Regions from separate parts of the Brevibacillus sp. 1238 genome, predicted to be linked through region 1. Evidence: riboswitches for the same ligand, from Rfam matches in the RefSeq annotation. Region 1 holds a riboswitch; each other region holds the start of a gene.

Region 1 (7,507 bases):
TCCGCGACGGTCGGCCGTTTGGCAAACTCATGGGGGATGCCGTGCAGTCAGCGCTCAACACCTTGCTCATGATCGGTGGCTTTATCATCGTGTTCTCTGTGTTGATTCAGTTGTTTCAAGCGATTCACCTGACCCAATTGATCAGTACGTTTCTCGCTATTTTCCTCGGTCCCTTTGGCTTTCCTCCCGCCTTTTCCAAAGCCATCGTCGCCGGGCTGTTTGAAGTCACGTTGGGCGCGCAGGCAGCCAGTGTCGTTCCCGATGCCGTATCCATGGTCTGGAAAGCTGCGATCGCCAGCGCCATACTGTCCTGGGGCGGACTGAGCGTCCATGCGCAAGTCGCCAGCATTCTCAGCGAAACAGACATCCGGGTAGCGCCTTATTTGATTGCGCGTGCTCTCCACGCTTTATTGGCGGCCATTTTGACCTTTGTTTTCTGGCAGCCGCTGGTCAAAGCGAGCAACTGGTTTTTGGAAAAAAGCGTTCCCGTCTTCGTGCCGACCACTTCCGGAATCCCCGTTACAAGCTGGTGGGAGACGATCGCTTTTTCTGGCACGCTCGCGGCAGGGGTGGCTGTTCTGCTTTTCGGCATCAGCTTGCTCACCCGTTACTTTCGCAGCAGCAAGCCGAGGTAAACTCGGTTACTCGCTGGCCAATTTGCGCTTGAGCGCTTCTTCAATCGCTGGCGGCACCAGATCGGCGACACTTGCCTTGTACCTTGCCACTTCTTTTACGATGCTGGAGCTGAGATACGAATACTGATTGTTGGTCATCATGAAAAAGGTCTCGATCTGATCGTCGAGCTTTTTGTTGATGGAAGCAACCTGCATTTCGTACTCGAAGTCGGACACAGCGCGAAGACCGCGAATGATCACTTTGGCTCCGCGCTTGTTCATGTAATCGATCAGCAAGCCGTCAAAAGAGTCGATCTCCACATTGCTCATGTCCGCTGTCGCCTGACGAAGCATCTCGACGCGCTCCTCTACGCTGAACAGGGAATTTTTTTTGGAGTTGATCAGAACTGCCACGATGACTTTGTCAAACACTTTTGCCCCCCGACTGATAATGTCGAGGTGTCCATATGTAACCGGATCAAAGCTTCCCGAGCAAACGGCAATCGCCATGTTGCCTCCCCCTTTTTTCTGTGAAAAACGTCTCGACGTTTTTCATGAAATGGAATGCGACCGCAAAAAGCGAGGCGTTCCTATGCTTCTTGCTGCGGCTCGTAATAGTACAAAGTGACCGCTGTCTCGCCGTACGTAGCCTCGCGATCTTTGACGCAATCGCCGATGGCAGCGGGAAACGAGTCCTTGCTGTCGTGTTCGGCGACGATCCAGGCACCTGCTGCGAGCAGACCAAGCTGTTGTAGCTGAGTGATTTCTTCCACGATGTTTTGCTTCGCATACGGCGGGTCCAAAAAAACGAGATCAAACGGCTGCTCCCGCTTTGCCAATTGCCGGATGGCTCGATCCGCATCCATGCGGTACATTTCTGCGTATGCATCAAGGCGGCAGGCGCTGACATTTTGCTTGACGACAGAAAACGCTTTGGCATCGCGCTCGACGAAGACAGCTTTGTCCGCTCCCCTGCTTAACGCCTCAATGCCCAAGCTGCCTGTGCCGGCATACAAATCCAATGCCCAGCCCCCATCAAAGTACGGGCCGATCATGTTGAAAATCGATTCTTTCACTTTGTCGGTCGTCGGACGCGTTCCGCTTCCAGGGACGGCCGCAAGTTTTCTACCTCTGTGTTCTCCTGCGATGACGCGCATAATTGTTCACCTGTTCAAAGAAGTTTGTAGAAGATAAATGCCGCCTGTACCAAGGCCGTTCTGCCTTCAGGCTGATATCATACTATCACAACTGCCTACCCCCGTAAAATTGGCAACTGGAAAATTTATGCCGGCTTCAGGTATACGAGACGCAAAGTTTGGAAAACATGATGGATAGCGACGCAACGGTGTCGCTGACAACCGCGGAGAAGACTTACGTTTCCCCATAAGCTCTTCCTCCGGTTTCTCCTCTCCCATAATTGAAAGGCAGTTCACTTAGGCGCGCGGCGTGTCTGATAGGAGCATTCCGTGCCATCGCTCCCTTCGCGGGAGGAGTTGAACAGCTGCCCCATCGTCATTTGACGAGGGGGTATTTTTTTGTTCCCGGCATGCGCATACTACTTGCACATGTTCCAAAAGGGGGAATTGACATGGCAGCAAAACAACCGTCCGAGCAAAAGCTGAAAGCAGCCAAAGCCCAGTCCATCGCGGATCGTACAGGCATTGGCAGCGAAGCGGCACGCGAAATGCAATCGCGGGCGGACCAGTCCGACATCGTCAAACACGGGCAGTAAAATCGGGCAAAAAGAACGCAACCAGCCGTCCCATGCGATCGGCTGGTTTTTTCATGGAATGGAAAGCAAGCTCGTCTGTGTCAATGTTTCCCGCCTGCATTTCCCTCGCAGCTTCGTCTGGCTGCCTACAAACAATAAGCAAAACGGCCGCACCCATCTCATCACTTACCTCGTAGCAGCATCCAGCCCCAGCCTTATGCCACTACCGAATCGGGAGGAATCGTATGCACACCGTCTGGAAAGGATCAATCAGCTTCGGCCTGGTCAACATCCCGGTTCGCATGTTTACGGCGACAGAAGAACGGGATATTCGCTTCCGCCAGCTGCACAAGGAATGCAACACCCCCATCAAATACACGAAAATGTGCCCGCATTGTCAGCGGGAAGTGGACGCCAGCGAGATCGTTCGCGGCTACGAGTATGAAAAAGGCCACTTCGTCATGATCAACGACGAGGACCTGGAGGCGATCACCCCCGAAACCCGCCGAGCTATTGAGATTCTCGATTTTGTGGACTTGTCGGAGATCGATCCGGTTTACTTTGACAAAAGCTACTTTCTGTCTCCTCAGGACACAGGAGAAAAAGCGTACGCCCTGCTTCGCGCCGCGATGGGCCAAACCGGAAAAATCGCGATTGCCCAGGTGACGATGCGCAATCGGCAAAGTCTCGCCGTCATTCGGCTGTATGAGCATTGCATGATGCTGGAAACGATTTTTTATCCTGACGAAGTACGGCCAGTCAATCAAGTGCCTGCCTTGCCAGAGGCGACCATCCCCTTGGCGGAAAACGAGCTGAAAATGGCAACCGAGCTGATCGGCAATATGACCGTTCCGTTTGACCCAGCCAAATACACCGATGAATACCGCAGCGAGCTGCAAAAAATGATCGAGAAAAAGCTGGAAGGCCAGGAGATTGCCACGGCACCGACCGTCGCTCGGACGAATGTCATCGACCTGATGCAAGCGTTGAAGGAAAGTCTCGCTTCTACCGCAGGCACTTCGCCTGGTCCGGTAAAAATCGAGCCTGAGCCTACGCCAGCAGCAGCGAAACCGAAGCCAAGCCGCAAGCGCGCAACTCCCGCAGAGCCGACCGCAGCAGCTCCCAAGCAAATGCCAGCGCAAAGCGAGGCGATGACCACAACCAAAAAGCTGCGTCGCAAAAAAGCGACTCCCGTGTAACGCCATGCAAAAAAACCTGCCCGATACGGACAGGTTTTTTGCTTATTTTTCGACCAGTTGCTGCTCTGGCTCGATATGAATATGAACGGTATTGATTTTGTGCACACGTCTCATGCGTTCTTCGATGTGTTCGGTGATGGTGTGGCTTTCTACCACATTAAGGTGCGGCTCCACATGGATCACGACGTCAACCAGCACGCTGCTGCCGTGGTAACGCGCTTTAATATCGCTAATATCTTTTACTCCGGCGATGGACGAGATCGTCTCTTTCAGTTCCCCCAACTCTTCTACGTCAAAGCCGTCGGTCAAGCGATGGGTCGCTTCCCGGAAAATATCCCACGCTGTTTTCAGGATGATGACTCCGACTACCAAAGCAGCCAGCGGGTCAAGCCAGTAAAGCTGGAACTGCGCCCCCGCAACGCCCACAAACGTCCCGATGCTGACGAAGGCGTCCGAGCGATTGTCAGCGGCCGCAGCCAGCAACGCCTGACTGTTTGTTCGCAAAGCGAGCTGACGGTTGTAGCGGTACACGCCCAGCATGATCGCCGCTGTCGCCAATGCCGTCCAGCCTGCGAGCAAATCCGGTGCCGTCGTTTTTTGATCAAACAGCGAAGGAACCGCTTCCGTCACGACTTGCAAGCCGACAAACAGCATGATGAATGACGCGACCAAGGCCGAAATCGTCTCCGCGCGAAAATGGCCGTACGGGTGATCGTGGTCAGGCGGCTTGCGGGCAATGCGCAGGCCGATCAGGACCGCAATCGATGCCACCACGTCTGTCGAGTTGTTCAAGCCATCTGCCATCAACGCTTCCGATCCCGTCAGCACAGCAACTCCTATTTTTAACGCCGAGCAAAAGATATAGGCAATAATACTGACCCACGCGCCCCGTTCCCCTTGCTTCAGATCCGAATATACATCCACACTCCATCACCTCAAAAATCTCAATCACTCCGTTCGCTCAAAAGACAAGAACGAAGCGTCATAAAGCAGTTTCTTTTTGATCGAATTACATCGTAACAGACGCGATTCGTGTGGGTCTACAGAAACAGTTTTAGTCCGATTCATGAGTATAGAGGGGGGGAAAATGTGTTGCCCTGTGGCAATTTTTGTTGGAAACTTTTTCTTGCCAACGATGGGCGTTCTCCGGTATCCTAATCTTGCAATCACAACTACAAACAAGCACGGGAGCTTGGAAATCACCAGGCTGAGAGGATGGTACTGTGCCATCGACCGTTGAACCTGAACTGGGTAATGCCAGCGGAGGAATGTCCATATGACACGACAAGTGACGTGTATCTTTTTGCAAAATACCCGTTGCTTCTCTACTCTCGCGTCTGGCGTCGCATGCTCCCATGCGGCGTTTTTTCGCGACGGGCCTCTTTCGCCTCCCTACAAGGTTCGCGCTTCGTGCAACCACGCCAAGGAGGTTTTTTCATGTCATCCATTTCATCTTTTCCCGGTAGCCGCAAAGTATACGAGGTCGGCAGTCGCCCTGACATCCGCGTGCCGATGCGCGAAATCACCCTTCAAGCAAGCGAAGGGTTGTTCGGCTCTACCCCCAATCCGCCTTTGCGCGTCTACGACACGAGCGGCGAATACACCGCTGACGGATATGTCGCGGACATCGAAAAAGGCTTGCCGCTAGTGCGCAAAGCGTGGATCGAGGAACGCGGCGATACGGAAAGCTATGTCGGCCGGGAGCCACAACTTGTTGACGACGGAATCAGAAGCAGCGAAAAAGCGGTGACGATGCCAGCTTTTCCGCGCGAAGGCTATCGGCCCAAACGCGCTTTGCCAGGAAAAAATGTCACCCAGCTTCACTACGCCCGCCAGCAGATCATTACGCCAGAGATGGAATACATCGCGATTCGCGAAGGAGTGACCCCCGAATTTGTCAGAGCCGAAGTAGCTGCCGGGCGCGCGATTATTCCGGCCAACATCAATCATCCGGAAGCGGAGCCGATGATTATCGGGCGGAATTTTCACGTCAAAGTCAACGCCAATATCGGCACGTCGGCCGTAAGCTCCTCGATGGAAGAGGAAGTGGAGAAAATGATTTGGTCCGTGCGCTGGGGCGCCGATACGATCATGGATTTGTCGACCGGAAAGCACATTCATACGACCCGTGAATGGATCATCCGCAACAGCCCCGTGCCAATCGGTACCGTGCCGATTTACCAGGCGCTGGAAAAGGTTAATGGCAAAGCGGAAGACCTGACCTGGGAAGTGTATCGGGATACATTGATCGAGCAGGCCGAACAAGGAGTCGATTACTTCACCATCCACGCTGGCGTTCTGCTGCGCTACATTCCATTGACGGCAAAACGCGTTACCGGGATCGTCTCGCGTGGCGGCTCCATTTTGGCGGCTTGGTGTCTCGCCCACCATGAAGAAAACTTTTTGTACACCCACTTTGAAGAAATTTGCCACATTCTCAAAGCGTACGACATCAGCATCTCGCTTGGAGACGGTCTGCGCCCCGGCTCGATTGCGGATGCCAATGACGAAGCGCAGTTTGCCGAGCTGGAAACACTCGGGGAGCTGACGAAAATCGCCTGGAAGCACGACGTGCAGGTGATGATTGAAGGGCCTGGTCACGTTCCGATGCACCTGATTCGCGAGAACATGGACAAACAGCTGGAGATGTGCCACGAAGCTCCTTTTTACACGCTCGGACCATTAACCACTGATATCGCTCCCGGTTACGACCACATCACCTCTGCGATTGGCGCAGCGATGATTGGCTGGTTCGGGACAGCGATGCTCTGCTACGTGACGCCCAAAGAGCACCTGGGACTGCCGAACAAGGAAGATGTGCGCAACGGCCTGATCGCCTACAAAATCGCCGCTCATGCAGCCGACCTGGCCAAGGGACATCCGCGAGCCAAACAGCGTGACGACGCGCTGTCCAAAGCCCGCTTTGAATTTCGCTGGAACGATCAATTCAACCTGTCTCTCGATCCTGAGCGCGCCCGCGAATATCACGATGAGACACTGCCTGCGGAAGCAGCCAAGTCCGCGCACTTTTGCTCGATGTGCGGCCCGAAATTTTGCAGCATGAAAATCTCGCACGACATCCGTCAGCAAGCGCAGGAGCAGGAACAAAACGAGCCTGCGGCCATCGCGGCAGGCATGCAGGAAAAAGCCCGCGAGTTCCGCGAGCAAGGAAGCCAGTTGTACCAATAAACGCCTGGAGGTGGCAAGACATTGAATGAAGCCTTGCGTTTGCGCGCTGAAATCGCTCGCCTGGAGGTGGATTTGGAAAGTCTGAAACGCCAGCTGTTCCGTCTGCAAAAAGAATGCGCGCACGAGTTCGTCGAAACATCGCTGGCGCGCACCTGCTCCAAATGCTTGCAAACAGAAAGCCTCTATTATTAGAGCGCGTATGACACAAAAAAAGGTCGGAATCCCTCGTCATGGGATTTCGACCTTTTTTGCCTGCCGGATTCAGCGGGAAGCCTTGACCTGTAGCGGCAACCCTTCCTTATAGTACAGCTCAGGCGACAGCAGGATAAAAAAGAGATGGACGTTCTCGAAGCCTTGCTTCTGCAAGATGCGATTCATCGTGCTGGCAATCTCATCGTGCTTGTTCTGTTCTCGCGGGAACATCATGATTTCCAGAGACAACGGGCTGTTCGTCAACTGCTCGACCAGCAGAAGCTCCAGCTTGACTTTTTCCTCGCTCACTTCAGCGATGCGGGCAAACTCTTCTATAATAAGGGGCGCAACCGATTGCAGCTTTGCTTTTTCAAAACCTTTAAACCGAAGAAATGGCAAGTCAATTCCTTCTTTCCGTAAACATGCGGCTCGCCAGCTTCCAGCAAGCAAGTCCAGGCTGTTCCTCAAAATCATTACCATAGTAATTATAAACTACAGTCTATTTCTAGATCAATGAAAAAAAGGGCTATATCCAAAGAACGACTCTCCCCTTACGCACTGTGGTGGACGTACCACGATTAGGAGGTTTCAAGCCATCCGGC
Region 2 (7,507 bases), on a different contig from region 1:
CGCCGTGGTGGCGGTCAGGTTGGCCCGCTCTTCTTTTTTCGGCCCCTTCAACTCGATTGTCGTTCCGCTGTAAGGGACGATGTACTCGATTGCCGGACTGATTCTGCCCAGGACAGCAGCGTCATCGATAGTCAGGTCGTCGGATTCGATTTTTTCTTTTGTCTCCCAGTTAATGAAGACGTTGAAGGTGTTTTGCCCGAATTTTTCCATCTCGTCGTTGATTGCTTTTTGTCCGCCTTCCCCAAGCGCGGTAACGGCGATGACGGAAGTAATCCCGATGATGATGCCGAGCATGGTCAGGGCCGAGCGCATTTTGTTGGCCCAGATGCCCTCCAGTGCGGTGTAAAAGCTTTCCATAAAATTCACGTGACAATCACCTCGTCATTCGGGGTAGAGAAAACGCGTTCCTCTACCCGCTCATCGCGGATGATGATGCCGTCTTTGAACGTGACGATTCGCTCGGCGTGCTGGGCGATGTCCATCTCGTGCGTGACGAGAATAATCGTGACGCCTTGAGTGTGCAGTTCCTGAAAAATCGACATGATCTCGACACCGGAGCGACTATCGAGGTTTCCTGTCGGTTCGTCTGCCAAAAGGATGGCGGGACGGTTGACCAGCGCTCTGGCGATGGCGACGCGCTGCTTTTGACCCCCGGACAGTTGAGTAGGCTTGTGGTGCATGCGTTCGCCCAGCCCTACTCGTTTCAGCGCTTCTGTAGCCCTGTTGCGTCTTTCCGAACGGCTGACGTTGGCGTACATCATCGGCAACTCTACGTTGTGCAGGGAAGTGGAGCGGGCGAGCAGATTGAACGACTGAAACACAAAGCCGATTTTTTGATTGCGTACGTAGGCGAGCTGCTTGTCATTGAGGCTGCTTACCTCAATCCCGTCGAGAATGTAGCTTCCCGTGTCCGGGCGATCCAGACAGCCCAGCATGTTCATGAACGTCGATTTCCCTGATCCTGATGGTCCCATGATGGCGACGAACTCGCCTTGTTCCACCAGCAAGGATACACCTTTCAAAATAGGGAGGGTGCTATCGCCAGTCTTGTATGATTTCGTCAAGCCTTCTACCTGAAGCATTGTCGGCTGACCTCCTTTTTACGTGGAACACATCCAGTCGTTACATGCCCATTGGTGCGGGACCGCCGCTCATCGGCATGACAGGCGCTCCTTCACTCAGCGCTTCAACAGGTCCCAAAATGATTTGCTCGTCTCCGTTCAGACCTTGCTTGATGTGGGAGAACAGTTCATTTTCAGTGCCTGTGGCGACTTTCTGTTTCTTGGCGATTCCGTTCTCGGATATCCAGACGAAAGTGCTGCCGTCCGCTTCCTGCTGGATAGCTTCGATCGGAACTTGCAGAGCGTTATCGATTTTTTCCGCCAAGATGTTGATGTCCACGTGGAAGCCTGGCTTGAGCGCGCTCAAATCTCCTTGCGGCTTGAGGATGACTTTGACGCGGGTCTTCTCACTTTGGCCCGAACTGCTTTGGCTGGTGGTTGCGATCGGGGCGATTCGGGTGATCTGGGCATTCAGCATTTGTTTGCCCAGCGTAATGCCTTCGATGGTCGCCGTCTGTCCGAGTTTCAGCTTGCCGACATCCGATTCGTTGATGTCAGCCTGAATGAGCAGGTTGTCGAGATTAGCCAGTGTCAAAATTTCCGTGCCTTTGTTGACGTATTGGCCGTTGTCCGCCGCGACGCCAATAACGGTTCCATTCGCAGGTGCGACGACAACGCTCTGGACGCGTTCTTTTTCCAGTTGAGTCCGTTCGACGGCCAGTTTGTTGATTTGTGCCTGCTGAGCGGCGATGTCTTCTTTGCGCGGCCCTTTTTGTTTCAGGGCGGACTGTTGTTTCGCCACATTGAGGGCGGACAGCGCGTTGTCCAAGATAGACTTCGCCTTGTCGACTTCCTGCTGCGTCGAAGCGCCTGAGGAGAACAATTGATTCATCCGGTCGTATTCTCGCTTGGCCGCATCGTACTCGCGCTGTGCCTGCGTGACCCGCTCGCGCTCCTGTGCTACTTCTTCCGGCTCTACGCCGATCTGGGCTTTGGCAAGATTGGCTTTTGCGACTTCCATCTGCGCTTCGAGATCAAGCAGTCTGCTGTCCACATCGGTCGTGTCAATTTTGGCGATGACTTGGCCTTTTTTGACCTTGTCGCCTTCTTTGACGACGAACTCGCGCAACGTGCCGTTCACATTCGCATACTGCTTCTGCTTGTCCTCCACGATGACGATTCCGGAGGTCAAGATTTTGCTTTCCAGAGCTGATTTGGTCGGTGTTCCGATGTTGACGGGCATGCCCATGGCTTGCTGAGAACCCATCATGTTGAGTCCAACGAACCCTGCTCCTAGCAGGATGACAACGGAACCGATGATCCACCACCGTTTTTTCATTTTCATTTCCCCTTGTTGTTCTAAAAAGAAACCATTATTTCATTGCTCGAAGTAGTTTTACGGAAGGCATGGAAAAAGGTAACACTTTTGCCGAATCGTTCACGATTTGCTCACATTTTGCGATGTTTTGACGGAAAGTAACTTTCTCGCTTTTTTGCGTGATAAGATAAGAAAATAGATGACGTTCCTTGGGAGGGGAGCCATGAACCAAGCGATTCGATTTGATTATTCCAATGCACGCGGCTTTGTGAGACAGCATGAATGGGAGCAGCTTGCGCCAGCAATCGGGCAGGCGCATGAAATGTTGCACAAAAGAACGGGTCCAGGCAGAGACTATCTTGGCTGGGTAGATTGGCCGAACAAATACGACCGCGTCGAGTATGAGCGGATTCGCCAGGCGGCGGCACGTATCCAGGCTGACTCAGATGTGCTTTTGGTAATTGGAATCGGAGGTTCATATTTAGGAGCGAAAGCTGTACTGGACGTATTGGGCCACAGCTTTTACAACTTGCTGCCGAAGTCGAAGCGGCGATCGCCGGAAATTTATTTTGTCGGCAACAATATCAGTCCGGTGTATATCTCTCATCTGATGGACGTGTTGGAAGGAAAAGACGTCTCCATCAACGTCATCTCCAAATCGGGCACGACGACAGAGCCTGCTATAGCTTTTCGGCTGTTGCGCAATTGGCTGGAAAACAAGTACGGCCGCGAGCAGGCGAAGAAGCGAATTTACATTACGACGGACAAAGCGCGGGGGGCCTTGAAAAAGCTTGCGGAAGATGAGGGCTACGAGAGCTTTGTCATTCCCGATGACATCGGCGGGCGTTTTTCTGTCCTGACAGCAGTCGGACTATTGCCGATCGCCGTGAGCGGCGCCGACATGGATGCCCTGATGAAAGGAGCGCAAGATGCGAGCGAGCGGTACATGGTCATGGATTTGGCCGAAAATCCGTGCTACCAGTATGCGGCGATTCGCAACGCCCTGTACCGCAAAGGCAAAACGGTGGAGCTTCTGGTCAGCTACGAGCCGCAGTTCCGGTTTTTCGCCGAATGGTGGAAACAGCTTTTCGGGGAGTCGGAAGGCAAGGATGGAAAAGGAATTTTTCCCGCCGCTGCCGAATTTTCCACAGACTTGCATTCCTTGGGGCAGTACATACAGGACGGCATGCGACACTTGTTCGAGACAGTGGTAACCGTAAACAAGCCAGCCATCGATGTCACGGTAGAAGAAGACCCGCTTGATGTGGACGGACTGAACTTTTTGTCCGGCAAGCGGATGGGATTTGTCAATAAAAAGGCTTTCGAAGGGACGGTGCTCGCCCACGTGGATGGCGGCGTGCCGAACCTGCTTGTCGAGATGCCAGAGGCGACAGCGTATCACCTCGGGGCCTTGATCTACTTTTTTGAAAAGGCGTGCGGAATCAGCGGCTATTTATTGGGCGTCAATCCGTTTGACCAGCCCGGGGTGGAGGCGTACAAGGCCAACATGTTCGCCCTTTTGGGCAAACCTGGATTCGAGCAGCAGAAAGCGGAATTGGAGGCAAGATTGCGCGATAACAAGACATATTTGACCGTGGAAGAGACAGCAGCGTACTTGGAGCTTCCGGAAACGTTTATTTTGGAAAAGATTCACCAGGGCAAGATTCGCGCTCTGCACGACGGCTACGAGTACGTCATCAACAAGGAACAGTTCAACCATCATATGGAAGAAATGCGCAAGCTCCGCGAGTTCGAGGAGGCAGCGCGGCATGAGACGGTTCCGGAGAGCTACGATGTAAAAGACGAGGATTGAGCGTATAGCATCTTGTCACTGGCGGCCAGGAGGACTATACTTGGTTGGTGAAATGAATATGTAAAGAAGCAACTTGGGGAGTCCTTCACGCGGGGCTGAGAGGATGGAAGCATACGACCGTCGACCCATTGCACCTGATCCGGATCATGCCGGCGCAGGGATACGGTTGCCGGCGAACAGCGCTTTTTTCTTTGGCTATACGGCGTATGAAGCCCACCTTTTCCTGCTTGGGAACGGGTGGGCTTTTTGTATGTTGCCCTGTTCAACTTGGATCAGGAGAGAGATCACAACAGCGAGGAGAGAAAAACGTGGGCGATTGTCTCATAGTGGGTGGAGGAGTTATCGGTTTAAGTCTGGCGTATGAATTGTCGCGCAGAGGGATGGGCGTCACGTTGGTTGAGCAAGGAGAATGGGGCGGACAGGCGTCCTCGGCAGCAGCGGGCATGCTCGCGCCGTTGAAGGAGTTTACAGCGCCCGGTCCCATGCTCGATTTCGGCATGGCGTCGCTGGCTTATTATCCGCAGTGGGCGCAAGAGTTGGAGGAGTTTACCGGGGGCGATGTACAGCTCAGCCTGGAGGGGCTGCTCACAGTCGCGCTCGATGATGGCGAGCAAGCACAGTTGGCAGAGAAATTTCGCTGGCAAAAGGACGCGGGGCATAGCGTGCACTTTTTGACGGAAAGGCAGCAATTGGCGGAAGTGGAGCCGCTGTTGACAGACAAAGCGCAGGCAGCGATTTACTCCCCGTACGAGGGGCACATCAACAATCGCATGTTGCTTCGCGCTTTGGTGACGGCGTGCAAGCTGCAAGGAGTTGTGCTGCATTCCGGCTGTGTCGTGAGCGGCATCGCGGTAAAAGGCGGGAAAGTAGTTGGCGTGGACAGCTCGCTCGGGCCGTTGCGCGCCGCGCATACGGTGATCACTTCGGGAGCGTGGGCAGGTGTCATGCTGGACTTGCTGGGTGTGTCGGTTCCGGTGCGTCCGGTTCGCGGTCAGATTGCCGCTGTTTCCTCTGTCGGCATTCCGCTGCGCACCGTCATTTTTGGCACGACGGGATATGTGACGCCGAAAAAAGACGGCAAAATCGTGCTTGGCGCAACAGAAGACGAGAGCGGCTTTCAGCGCGAAGTGACGATGGCGGGGTTAGCCAGCATCCTGAACGGGGTCATGCCGTACGTTCCGGCCTTGCATTCAGCCGCTTTTCTGGAGGCGTGGGGCGGATTGCGGCCAGCTACGGCGGATGGCAAGCCATTGCTTGGACCAGTGCCAGGATGGGAAGGGCTGGCGATTGCCGGAGGGCACTTCCGCAACGGCATTTTGCTCTCGCCCGCCACAGCGAAGTGGATGGCGGACTATCTGGAAAAAGGAGAGCGGGAGCAGCTCGTCCCGTTTTTGCCTGCGCGCTTCGTAACAGAAGAAAACGTCAGCGCACATAAAATGGGCTAGTCTTGCCTGCAAACCGGAACACCTCCCCATGGGCACATGTATATGGTAATAAAGAGCACCAGAAGGGGAGGAGTTTCCATGCAGGATGAAAAAAACCTGTACCAGGCTGACGTCCAGACGGTCAGTCTGATCAAGGATATGCGCGAAAATGTGCACAACATATGCAAAGAACACGTCGAGAAAAAAGTGCGCATTGAAGCGATAGACGGCCAGATTTTTGAAGGCGTGATCGTGGATTTTGACGATCAGAATGTATACGTTGAAGTGGACGACCCGGATGCGGAAGAAAACGACTATGAATATGAAATCGAAGAGGTAGCCAGCCGGAAATCGCCCGGCGACTGGGGAATGCATCAAGATTGGAATCCTTACGGAGGGTATCTTCCCTACGGCGGCTATCAGCCGTACGGCGATGTCAGTCCGTTTAGCAGCAGCAGCCAGCCAAATCGGCGACCTCCAGGGGGGCAAGTCAGTCCGTACGCCGATGACTGCTATCCTTACGCTCCGATGACTCCGTTTGGCAGTCCAGGTCAACCGTATGGTCAGGTGAGTCCGTTTGGCAGCCCGGGTCAACCGTATGGTCAAATGGCTCCGTTTGGCAGTCCGGGTCAACCGTTTGGCCAAGTGAGTCCGTTCGGCAGCCCGAGTCAACCGTACGGCCAGATGAGACCATTTGGCAGTCCGAGCCAACCGTACGGCCAAGTGAGTCCGTTTGGCAGTCCGAGTCAGCCGTTTGGTCAAGTCAGCCCGTTCGGCAGCCCGAGCTTTCCGTATGGCCAGATGCAGCCGTTCCCGGACGGCAATCCATTCTTTAGTCCGTACGGCGGATTCAACCCGTACATGAGCCCTTATCCGCCTTTCCCGCCGCAGCCATGGTATCCGTTTCCGCCGCCACCACCGCCACCGCCAGTTCCTCCGGCTGCGGTTGTCGTGCCGAAAAGAAGGCGCCGTCGTCCTTGCCGCAGAGGCAAAAGAATCATTCCACTCGCTTTGTTTACATTGCTTACGATCGCCCTGCTCTAAAATCGGGAGCATGCAAGCCTCTTTGCCAGCGGATGATTGGCAGCGGGGCTTGTTGTGCGTTTGAAGAGCACGGCTGTGCGAGTACAACCTGCCCTTTTGTCGCACACTATCCATAAAATGTGACGAAGGCAGGAGGATTACCAGATGAAAAAAATACAGAGCAGTCTCCCCGGAACGAAGGCGACGTTCGGCTACTTTCGCGAGTCGCTTGAGCCGCATTTTACGCTGGCTAACTGGGACTATGAGCAAGGCTTTTTTGACCGGACGCTGGATGATCAAAACATGGTCTACCTTCGCTTGCCTGTAAAAGTTTTGCAAGGGGAGCTGGACAGCCCGGATGCGTGGCTGGAGCTTGGCGAGCCGTTTGTTTTGCGTCATGTGTACAACACAGGAGTGGAAGAAGATATCGGCTACTACGCGCCTGTCGCTTCGGCAGTGATGAACCAGTTTCAGCAGCCGATCGACAAGGATGCCGACATTGACCCGAGATGGATTCGCAAGGCGGAGGCAATCGTGAAAGAACTGGAAAATCGCCTTGGATGACGGGTGGGCCTTACATGAGGCCCGCTTTTTCTTTTCCGGGGGAATTTCGCGCGGGATCGTTCCAGGAAGAGCGCTGGTAAAATCCATTTCGGTTTCCATGCATCTCCTTTTTTCATGTGGTATAGTGAGATCAACAAACAAGCGTACTTGACCGCTTCGAAGGATAAAAGTGAGGGCAGACCAGCATGAAGATTGCGACTGTACTGCGAAATGACGATTATACACGGGAAGTAGAGCATTTGCTGAAGGAAAAGCTGAAGGAGGCTGGCAGCTCGTATACTTTTGTGAATGGAACCGATGAGGA
Region 3 (7,507 bases), on a different contig from region 1:
CGTGGCGGGTCGGTCGAAAGCAGGCATTATGCCTTGCACTCTGTCGGCTATTTGTACGATGTGCTGAAAACACTCGTCTAGACAAACACCTATCCCCTTCGCCTTGAATAAAAGAAAGAGAGACATTTTGCGAAGGGGGAGGCTCATGCAAATCCATGTAGTGGAAGAAGGACAGACACTGACCGGGATTGCCTCGACGTACGGGACGACTGCCGAGGCGATTGCGAAAGCAAATGAGCTGCCCGATCCAGGCAAGCTTGTCGTGGGACAGGCGATGGTGATTCCGATTGTTGGCAGTTACTACTGGGTCAGGCAGGGAGACACCTTGTACACGATCGGGCAGCGTTATCAGATCAGTGCCGCCGAGCTGGCCCGCGTTAACGGGATATCGCAATACCGCCCGCTGCAAATCGGGCAACGCCTGTACATTCCACCCCGCCCGCGCCGAGCGGCCGATTTCAATGCGTATGTGGAGCCGCGCCAGACAGTGCCGCCAGCCTTGGAAGCCGATGTGCGCACCGCGGCACCGCATTTGACCTATTTGGCGCCGTTCAGCTTTCGGATCAAACGGGATGGCACGCTGGCCCGTCCGACGTTGAACGATTTCCCGGCTATTGCCAAAGAAAACCAGGTCGTCTTGATGCTCGTCGTCACGAACCTGGAGGGCGGGCAGTTCAGCACGGAACTGGGCAGTCTTGTTTTGAATAACCAGGAGCTGCAAAACAAGCTGCTGGACAACATTTTTGCCACCGCGCGCGAGCTGGGTATGGGAGACATCCACTTTGACATGGAGGCGCTTCCGGCCCAGGATCGGGAGGCGTACATCCGGTTTTTGCGCCGCGCACGCGATCGCGCACATGCTCAGGGGATGATGGTTTCCGTCGCTTTGGCGCCAAAGACGAGTGCAGAGCAGCAGGGCAGATGGTATAGTGCGCACGACTATCGGGCGATTGGGGAAATTGCCGATTTCGTCGTGATCATGACGTACGAATGGGGCTACAGCGGCGGACCGCCGATGGCCGTGTCTCCGATTGGCCCGGTGCGGCGGGTTCTCCAGTACGCCATAACGGAAATGCCGGCGGAGAAGATTTTAATGGGACAAAATTTGTACGGCTACGACTGGACGCTGCCTTTCCAGCAAGGGACGACGGCAAAAGCGTTAAGTCCGCAGGCTGCCATCGCGCTGGCGGCGCAGCAAAACGCCGTCATTCGCTACGACTACCGCGCGCAAGCCCCGTTTTTCACTTATATGGATGAAGAAGGCAGGCAGCATGAGGTTTGGTTCGAGGATGCCCGATCTATCCAGGCCAAATTTGATCTCGTCAAACAACTGGGGCTGCGCGGAGTCAGCTACTGGAAGCTTGGCTTGCCGTTTCCGCAGAACTGGCTCCTGATCGAAAGCAACTTCCGTGTCCGCAAGCGGGCGTAGGTGAAAGCGGCTGTCCCAAAAGCGCAGACTAGCTAACGTCAAACAAACAATCGAAACCGTGGATGTATCCACGTTTTTGAAAGACAAAAAGGGCGTCTCTCAGTCGGAAATCGGCTTTTGGGACAGCCCCTTTTTATTGACAAAACGAGATGCAGGGCAGCCGGGGGCAGATGCGCTCAGACGCAGCGGCACAGGACATGCGCCAGCTGGCACTTGTGGCGGCGCGGATACGTTTTCGAAAGGGGATGATCGTGGTATGATGGGAGTAAATACCGGAAAAGGAGAGAAACCATGGGAGAATGCAAACTGGATCACAGCAAAGAGGATGTGCAGAAAAAGCTCGCCGAGCAAGCCCCCTATTTGTCGGAACAGCGGGTCGGACAATTTCAGAGCATGCTTGCAGGCGAGCTTGACCAGGAGCGTTTGAACGAGCTGTTTCACCTGTTGAAAAAATACGACTTGGCAAGCCCCGAGGAACGGCTCGTCCGCGAACAGCAGATGGATCGGCTGTTTGGCTAAAGGAAAAGGTGGCCGTTACACGATCGGCTTGCGGCCCATGAAGCCATCGTGCAAGCCGTGGTAGTGCGTGATCGATTCCTCGCCTTCGCGCCAGCACAGCAGCACTTCCTCTCCGTCGATCATCGCTGGAAAGTCAAACAGACCGATATCGATGTCTTTGACCTGGATTCCTTTGGAGATTAATTGGGTGACGTGCATTTTCGCTTCCAATTCGAGAAACTCAAGCTGGCATTCCAGGGAAAAGATCGCCCCTTCATCGAGGGGCTGCTGTTTTTTGAGCTGCTCGCGTTTTTGATACAGTTCATAGAAAGAGCGCTTCGATTTTTGCAAAAAAGATAGCTCTTCGCGTACATATGGCAACAATTCGTTTGCTTCTGCAAGCGTAAACATTTTTTTGTTCAAGGATAACCCCTCCTCGATCTGTATGGTACCAGTATACTAAGAACCCCTGGCGGGAGAAAACGGCCGGAATGCGAAAAAAGCAGTTGTCTTTTCCTTCCGGCGGCAAGGAGCAAACATGGAAGACAGACTTTATTACCAGGATGCGTATACGAGAACGTTTGCGGCACACGTACAAAAGCGCGGTCAGGAAGCAGATGGCACGCCATATGTCGTGTTGAGCCAGACGGCTTTTTACCCGACGGGAGGCGGACAGCCCTCCGATCTCGGCAGCTTGAACGAATGCCGGGTCGTGGATGTGGAGGAAGTAGACGGCGAAGTGCGCCATCGGCTGGAAGTGCCCCTTCCGGAAGAGTGCACGGAAGTAACGGGACAAATCGACTGGGATCGCCGCTTTGATCACATGCAGCAGCATGCCGGGCAGCACATTTTGTCCGCTGCGTTTCTGGAAGTCGCCCAGGCGGAGACGGTTGCGTTTCACTTGGGAAAAGAGCGCGTGACCATCGACGTGCGACTGGATGAGCTGACGGCTGATGTATGGGAAGCTGTCGAGCAGCGAGCCAATCAGGTTGTGCTGGAAAATCATCCGATCATCGCCCGTTTTGTGGACGACGAGGAGCTTGCCAGCTTGCCGTTGAAAAAGCAGCCGACCGTGACAGAAAACGTCCGGGTCGTCATCATCCCCGAATACGACTACAATCCATGCGGGGGAACCCATCCAGCGCGCACGGGTGAGGTGGGCGCCATCAAAATTCTCGGCTGGGAGCGCCATCGCGGGAACATCCGCCTGGAATTTATTTGCGGTTTGCGCGCTTTGCGGGATTACACGCGCAAGCAGGCGACTGTCCGCGAACTGGCCAAGCTGCTCGTCACGAGCGAGGCCGAGCTGATCGTCCAGGCGGAGCGTGTTTTGTCCGAGCGCGATTCGCTAAAAGCCAAGCTCGCCGAAGTGGAAAAACAATTGCTTGAGGTCGAGGTGCGAAAACAGCTCGCCACGGCTGAGCGGGAGGGTGGCGCGCGCGTGATCGCCCGTGTGTTCCCGGACAAATCAATCCAGCAATTGCAGCAGTTTGCCCAGTTGATGGTCGCGGAAGCTCCAGATGCCGTCTGCCTGCTCGCGGCTGCAACAGACGACAAAACCCAGCTTGTGTTTGCACGCGGGCAAGAAGTCAATGTCGCCGTGAATCAGCTGATCAAAGACACCTTGCCATTGATTGCCGGAAAAGGCGGCGGCAACCCGGCGATGGCCCAAGGCGGCGGACAGTCCGAGCCGCATGCTGACGAAGTAATTGCCCACGCGCGCAAGCTGCTTGCCCAGCTGCTGGCTTAATACGACGCGCAACCATAACGACAATGCAAGGAGGAGTCTATCATGTTCTGGAATCCCGGAGACAAAGTCCGCGTCAAACAGCGGACAGGAGAATACATCGCCGAAGTGCTGGAAATTCACGATACAAAACTTTTGGTCAAAGTGCTGGCAGTGACGAAATACCCGCAACAGGGCGATCTGCACACTTCCTATGAAGTAGACGTGCCGCTGTTCCACCAGCGTCCAGCGCTTTCTTATCTGGAAAAATTCATGGCCCCGGTGTCGGCAGTGATGCGTTACAACGGCGAGGTGCCCGAGTACAAAGAATCTGTGCGCATCGCCATGGAGAGCGAGATGGACAAGCTGAGAAAAATGGCGGCTTGGGCACAGCGCTGCCTGACGGAACTGGAAGCAATGCACAAGGAAACCTTTACAAACCCGAAATAGAGTGGTACTGTAATACTCGAACGTAAGACAATTGCATAGGTTTACTACCAAACGGGGGCCGAGCGTCGTTGGCTGAGATTGTAACGAGTGTGTTACTGACCGTTGAACCTGACCTGGGTCATGCCAGCGGAGGAAGAGGTATATGAATCGATTTCACTAGGGCGGTCGTTTGCGAGATTTTTCGCAGAGGATGCGCACCAGTTGATGAGATCAACTCAACCATCCCACGGCGGATGGTTTTTTTATTCCATCTGTCCGTTTGGATACGTATACGGCTTCCACCGTTTGACTGGAGTGACTTCCGGCAGGCGAGGGAAGCCGTTTTTTGTCCCTCGGCAAGTGCCACCAAGAAGGAGGAATACAATGGTTGTTGTGCTGAATGGAAAAACAGCAGAGCTTTCGGCCGAAATCAATACGGTTCGCGCTTTGCTCGCTTCGTATTCCCTGCAAGAGAAAATCGTGGTCGTGGAGCGCAACGGAGAAATTATCGACCGCTCCCTGTATGAACAAACGCCGATTGCCGATGGAGACCGCATCGAAATCGTTCATTTTGTCGGAGGAGGATGATCATCATGGATACTTTGAAAATTGGACCTTACGAGTTTCGCTCCCGTTTGTTGCTCGGAACTGGAAAATTCGCAGACTTGGAAACGCAAGGGAAAGCGGTGGAAGTGTCGGAAGCGGAAATTTTGACGTTTGCCATTCGCCGACTGAATTTGGAAAATCCGCAAGAACCGAACTTTTTGGAACAGCTCGATCTGAAAAAATTCACCCTGCTGCCAAATACAGCAGGAGCCTATACAGCCGAGGAAGCGGTGCGCATCGCCCGCCTGGCGAAAGCGTCCGGCTTGTGCGACATGATCAAGGTAGAGGTCATCGGTGACCCGAAAACATTGCTGCCTGATCCGATCGGCACATTGGAAGCGTCGAAAATTTTGGTCGAGGAAGGCTTCATCGTGTTGACTTACACGAACGACGATCCGATTCTCGCCAAGCGCTTGCAGGATGTAGGCGTTCATGCCGTCATGCCAGGAGCGTCGCCGATCGGTTCCGGCCAGGGAATCGTCAACGAAAACAACTTGCGCTTCATCATCGAGGACGCCAAAGTGCCGATCATCGTCGATGCGGGAATCGGTTCTCCGGCAGATTGCGCGAAAGCAATGGAGCTGGGCGCAGACGGTGTCTTGTTGAATACGGCTGTTGCTCTCGCGGACAATCCGGTTTTGATGGCAGAAGCGATGAAGCTGGGCGTGGAAGCGGGACGCAAAGGCTTTTTGGCAGGACGCATCCCGAAAAAACGTTACGCGCAAGCGAGCAGCCCAGTGGAAGGGATGATTGAGTAGCGTGGATCGTCTGACAGAAGCGGTAGAGTCGATCGCCAATCGCAAGGACGAGCTGTTCGCCCTGTTGGCAAAGCTCGTTTCCCAGCCGACCGTCAGTCCGCCCGCGCGAAACAGCGACGAGGCGCAATCCGTCATCGCAAGCGAGCTTGCAGCCATGGGCTTTGCGGTGGATCGCTTCCAGGTTTACCCCGGCGACGACAACGTGGTAGGTCGTCTTCCCGGCAGCGATTCGGCGCGGGCAAACAGCCTGATTGTCAATGGGCATATCGATGTGGCCGAGGTTGGAGACGAAACGGGCTGGACGTATCCGCCCTTTTCGCTGACGCTCGGCGCAGACGGTCGCTTGTACGGACGCGGGGTCGCGGACATGAAGGGCGGGCTCGCTGCGAGTTTGTTTGCCATCCAAATGCTTCGCGAGCATGGCGTCGAGCTGGCAGGCGATCTGCTGTTCCAATCCGTGATCGGAGAGGAAGCCGGAGAGGCGGGGACGCTCGTTGCCATTGAACGCGGCTACCAGGCTGACTACGCAGTCGTCGTCGACACGAGCAACTTGCATATGCAAGGGCAGGGCGGCGTCATCACTGGCTGGATTACGATTGAAAGCCCGACTACGCTGCACGACGGCATGCGGGCACAGACGATCCATGCCGGAGGACGAGTGCGCGGAGCTTCTGCGATTGAGAAAATGATGAAGGTAATCTCGGCTCTGCAAGAGCTGGAGCGCGACTGGGCTGTGATGAAAGCGTATCCCGGTTTTCCTGCCGGCAGCAACACCATCAACCCGGCCGTCATCGAAGGAGGCCGACACGCGGCCTTTATCGCCGACCGTTGCGCCTTGTGGATTACGGTTCACTTTTATCCGAACGAATCATATGAGCAAATGATTGGCGAGATCGAGGATCATATTAGAAGAGCGGCGGCGGCCGATGTGTGGCTGCGGGAACATCCACCCGTGTTTCGCTGGGGCGGTCGCTCCATGATCGAGGAGCGGGGAGAAATTTTCCCTTCCCTGGAGCTGGACGCCAATCATCCGGCACTCGCCCAGCTGCAAGCGGCTTATGAGCGCGAGCTGCACGCGGCACCCGTCGTGGACATGTCTTCAACGGTCACGGACGCTGGCTGGTTCGCCCATGCCGGAATCCCCGCTGTCCTGTTCGGGCCAGGCGAACTGAAGCATGCGCACGCCGTAGACGAATCGATCGATCCTGACCAGCTCGTCCAGTTTGCCCAGATCATGGCCCGCTTCATCGCCAGTTGGTGCAATACGCCGAAGGAAGCAAAGGAGTGAGGAAGCATGGCGACTTTTACAGACCGTTTGTTGCGCAGTGTGGCTCCGATCTGGGAGCAGGTTCACCAGCATCCGTTTGTTACCGGACTTGGTGACGGGACATTGCCAGTGGACGCATTCAAATTTTACATGAAGCAAGACTACATCTACCTGATCGACTACGCCAAAATGTTTGCGCTCGCAAGCGTGAAAGCATACGATCTGGAAACAAGCGCGCGCTTCGCCGCTTTGCAGGAGTCGACGCTGAACACGGAAATGGAGCTGCACCGCCAATACGCAGCGCGCTTCGGAATTTCCCGCGAAGAGCTGGAAGCGACAGAGCCGTCTTTTGTCATGCTCGGCTATACCAGCTACATGCTGCGTGTCGCGCATCAAGGCTCGCTGGCAGAACTGGTCAGCTCGCTGCTGCCGTGCACGTGGAGCTATTGGGAGATCGGCAAGCGATTGGCCCAGGTCGAAGGGGCGCTCGATCACGAGCTTTATGGCGAGTGGGTGCGCATGTACAGCTCCGATGAGTTCGGGCAGCTGGCAATCTGGCTGATCGACATCATGAACGAGCTGGCAGAGGGCAAAAACGAGCAGGAGCTGGCGAGACTGGAAGAGTATTTCGTCAATACGTCCAAGATGGAGTACATGTTCTGGGATATGGCCTATAGAGAGGAAATGTGGCCGTGCGCGATCAACTAGCTTTTTCCCAAGTCCGCTTTTCGTACAGCCATACGCCGATTCTCGAAGATTTTGATCTGCGGGTGAAAAAAGGCGAGTTCGTCAGC

Evidence for each region. Region 1 has a riboswitch for thiamine pyrophosphate ahead of thiC (phosphomethylpyrimidine synthase ThiC). Riboswitches for the same ligand answer to the same signal wherever they lie in the genome.
Region 2: it holds a riboswitch for thiamine pyrophosphate, as region 1 does, so the genes downstream of both, thiO (glycine oxidase ThiO) here and thiC (phosphomethylpyrimidine synthase ThiC) in region 1, are expected to answer to the same signal.
Region 3: it holds a riboswitch for thiamine pyrophosphate, as region 1 does, so the genes downstream of both, thiS (sulfur carrier protein ThiS) here and thiC (phosphomethylpyrimidine synthase ThiC) in region 1, are expected to answer to the same signal.

The regions. Positions count from the first base shown of each region.
Region 1 is NZ_JARXWC010000003.1:304,242-311,748, reverse strand. Features, by position in the region: gene ylbJ (sporulation integral membrane protein YlbJ) at 1-635, shown strand, start outside; gene coaD (pantetheine-phosphate adenylyltransferase) at 642-1,124, opposite strand; gene rsmD (16S rRNA (guanine(966)-N(2))-methyltransferase RsmD) at 1,205-1,771, opposite strand; gene M2298_RS09085 (hypothetical protein) at 2,203-2,346, shown strand; gene ku (non-homologous end joining protein Ku) at 2,571-3,524, shown strand; gene M2298_RS09075 (cation diffusion facilitator family transporter) at 3,567-4,448, opposite strand; TPP riboswitch at 4,699-4,810, shown strand; gene thiC (phosphomethylpyrimidine synthase ThiC) at 4,962-6,713, shown strand; gene M2298_RS09065 (hypothetical protein) at 6,735-6,905, shown strand; gene M2298_RS09060 (DUF1904 family protein) at 6,975-7,304, opposite strand.
Region 2 is NZ_JARXWC010000011.1:124,346-131,852, reverse strand. Features, by position in the region: gene M2298_RS21795 (ABC transporter permease) at 1-366, opposite strand, end outside; gene M2298_RS21790 (ABC transporter ATP-binding protein) at 363-1,082, opposite strand; gene M2298_RS21785 (efflux RND transporter periplasmic adaptor subunit) at 1,123-2,400, opposite strand; partial or broken gene M2298_RS21780 (glucose-6-phosphate isomerase) at 2,603-3,952, shown strand; gene M2298_RS28200 (excisionase family DNA-binding protein) at 3,974-4,192, shown strand; TPP riboswitch at 4,257-4,373, shown strand; gene thiO (glycine oxidase ThiO) at 4,501-5,637, shown strand; gene M2298_RS21770 (LSm family protein) at 5,716-6,660, shown strand; gene M2298_RS21765 (YugN family protein) at 6,805-7,203, shown strand; gene M2298_RS21760 (NAD kinase) at 7,389-7,507, shown strand, end outside.
Region 3 is NZ_JARXWC010000002.1:712,575-720,081, forward strand. Features, by position in the region: gene M2298_RS07320 (thioredoxin family protein) at 1-81, shown strand, start outside; gene M2298_RS07325 (glycoside hydrolase family 18 protein) at 146-1,429, shown strand; gene M2298_RS07330 (hypothetical protein) at 1,721-1,948, shown strand; gene M2298_RS07335 (DUF2203 domain-containing protein) at 1,964-2,350, opposite strand; gene M2298_RS07340 (alanyl-tRNA editing protein) at 2,466-3,677, shown strand; gene kapB (kinase-associated lipoprotein KapB) at 3,720-4,103, shown strand; TPP riboswitch at 4,145-4,255, shown strand; gene thiS (sulfur carrier protein ThiS) at 4,467-4,670, shown strand; gene M2298_RS07355 (thiazole synthase) at 4,676-5,446, shown strand; gene M2298_RS07360 (acetylornithine deacetylase) at 5,439-6,734, shown strand; gene tenA (thiaminase II) at 6,741-7,421, shown strand; gene M2298_RS07370 (ABC transporter ATP-binding protein) at 7,406-7,507, shown strand, end outside.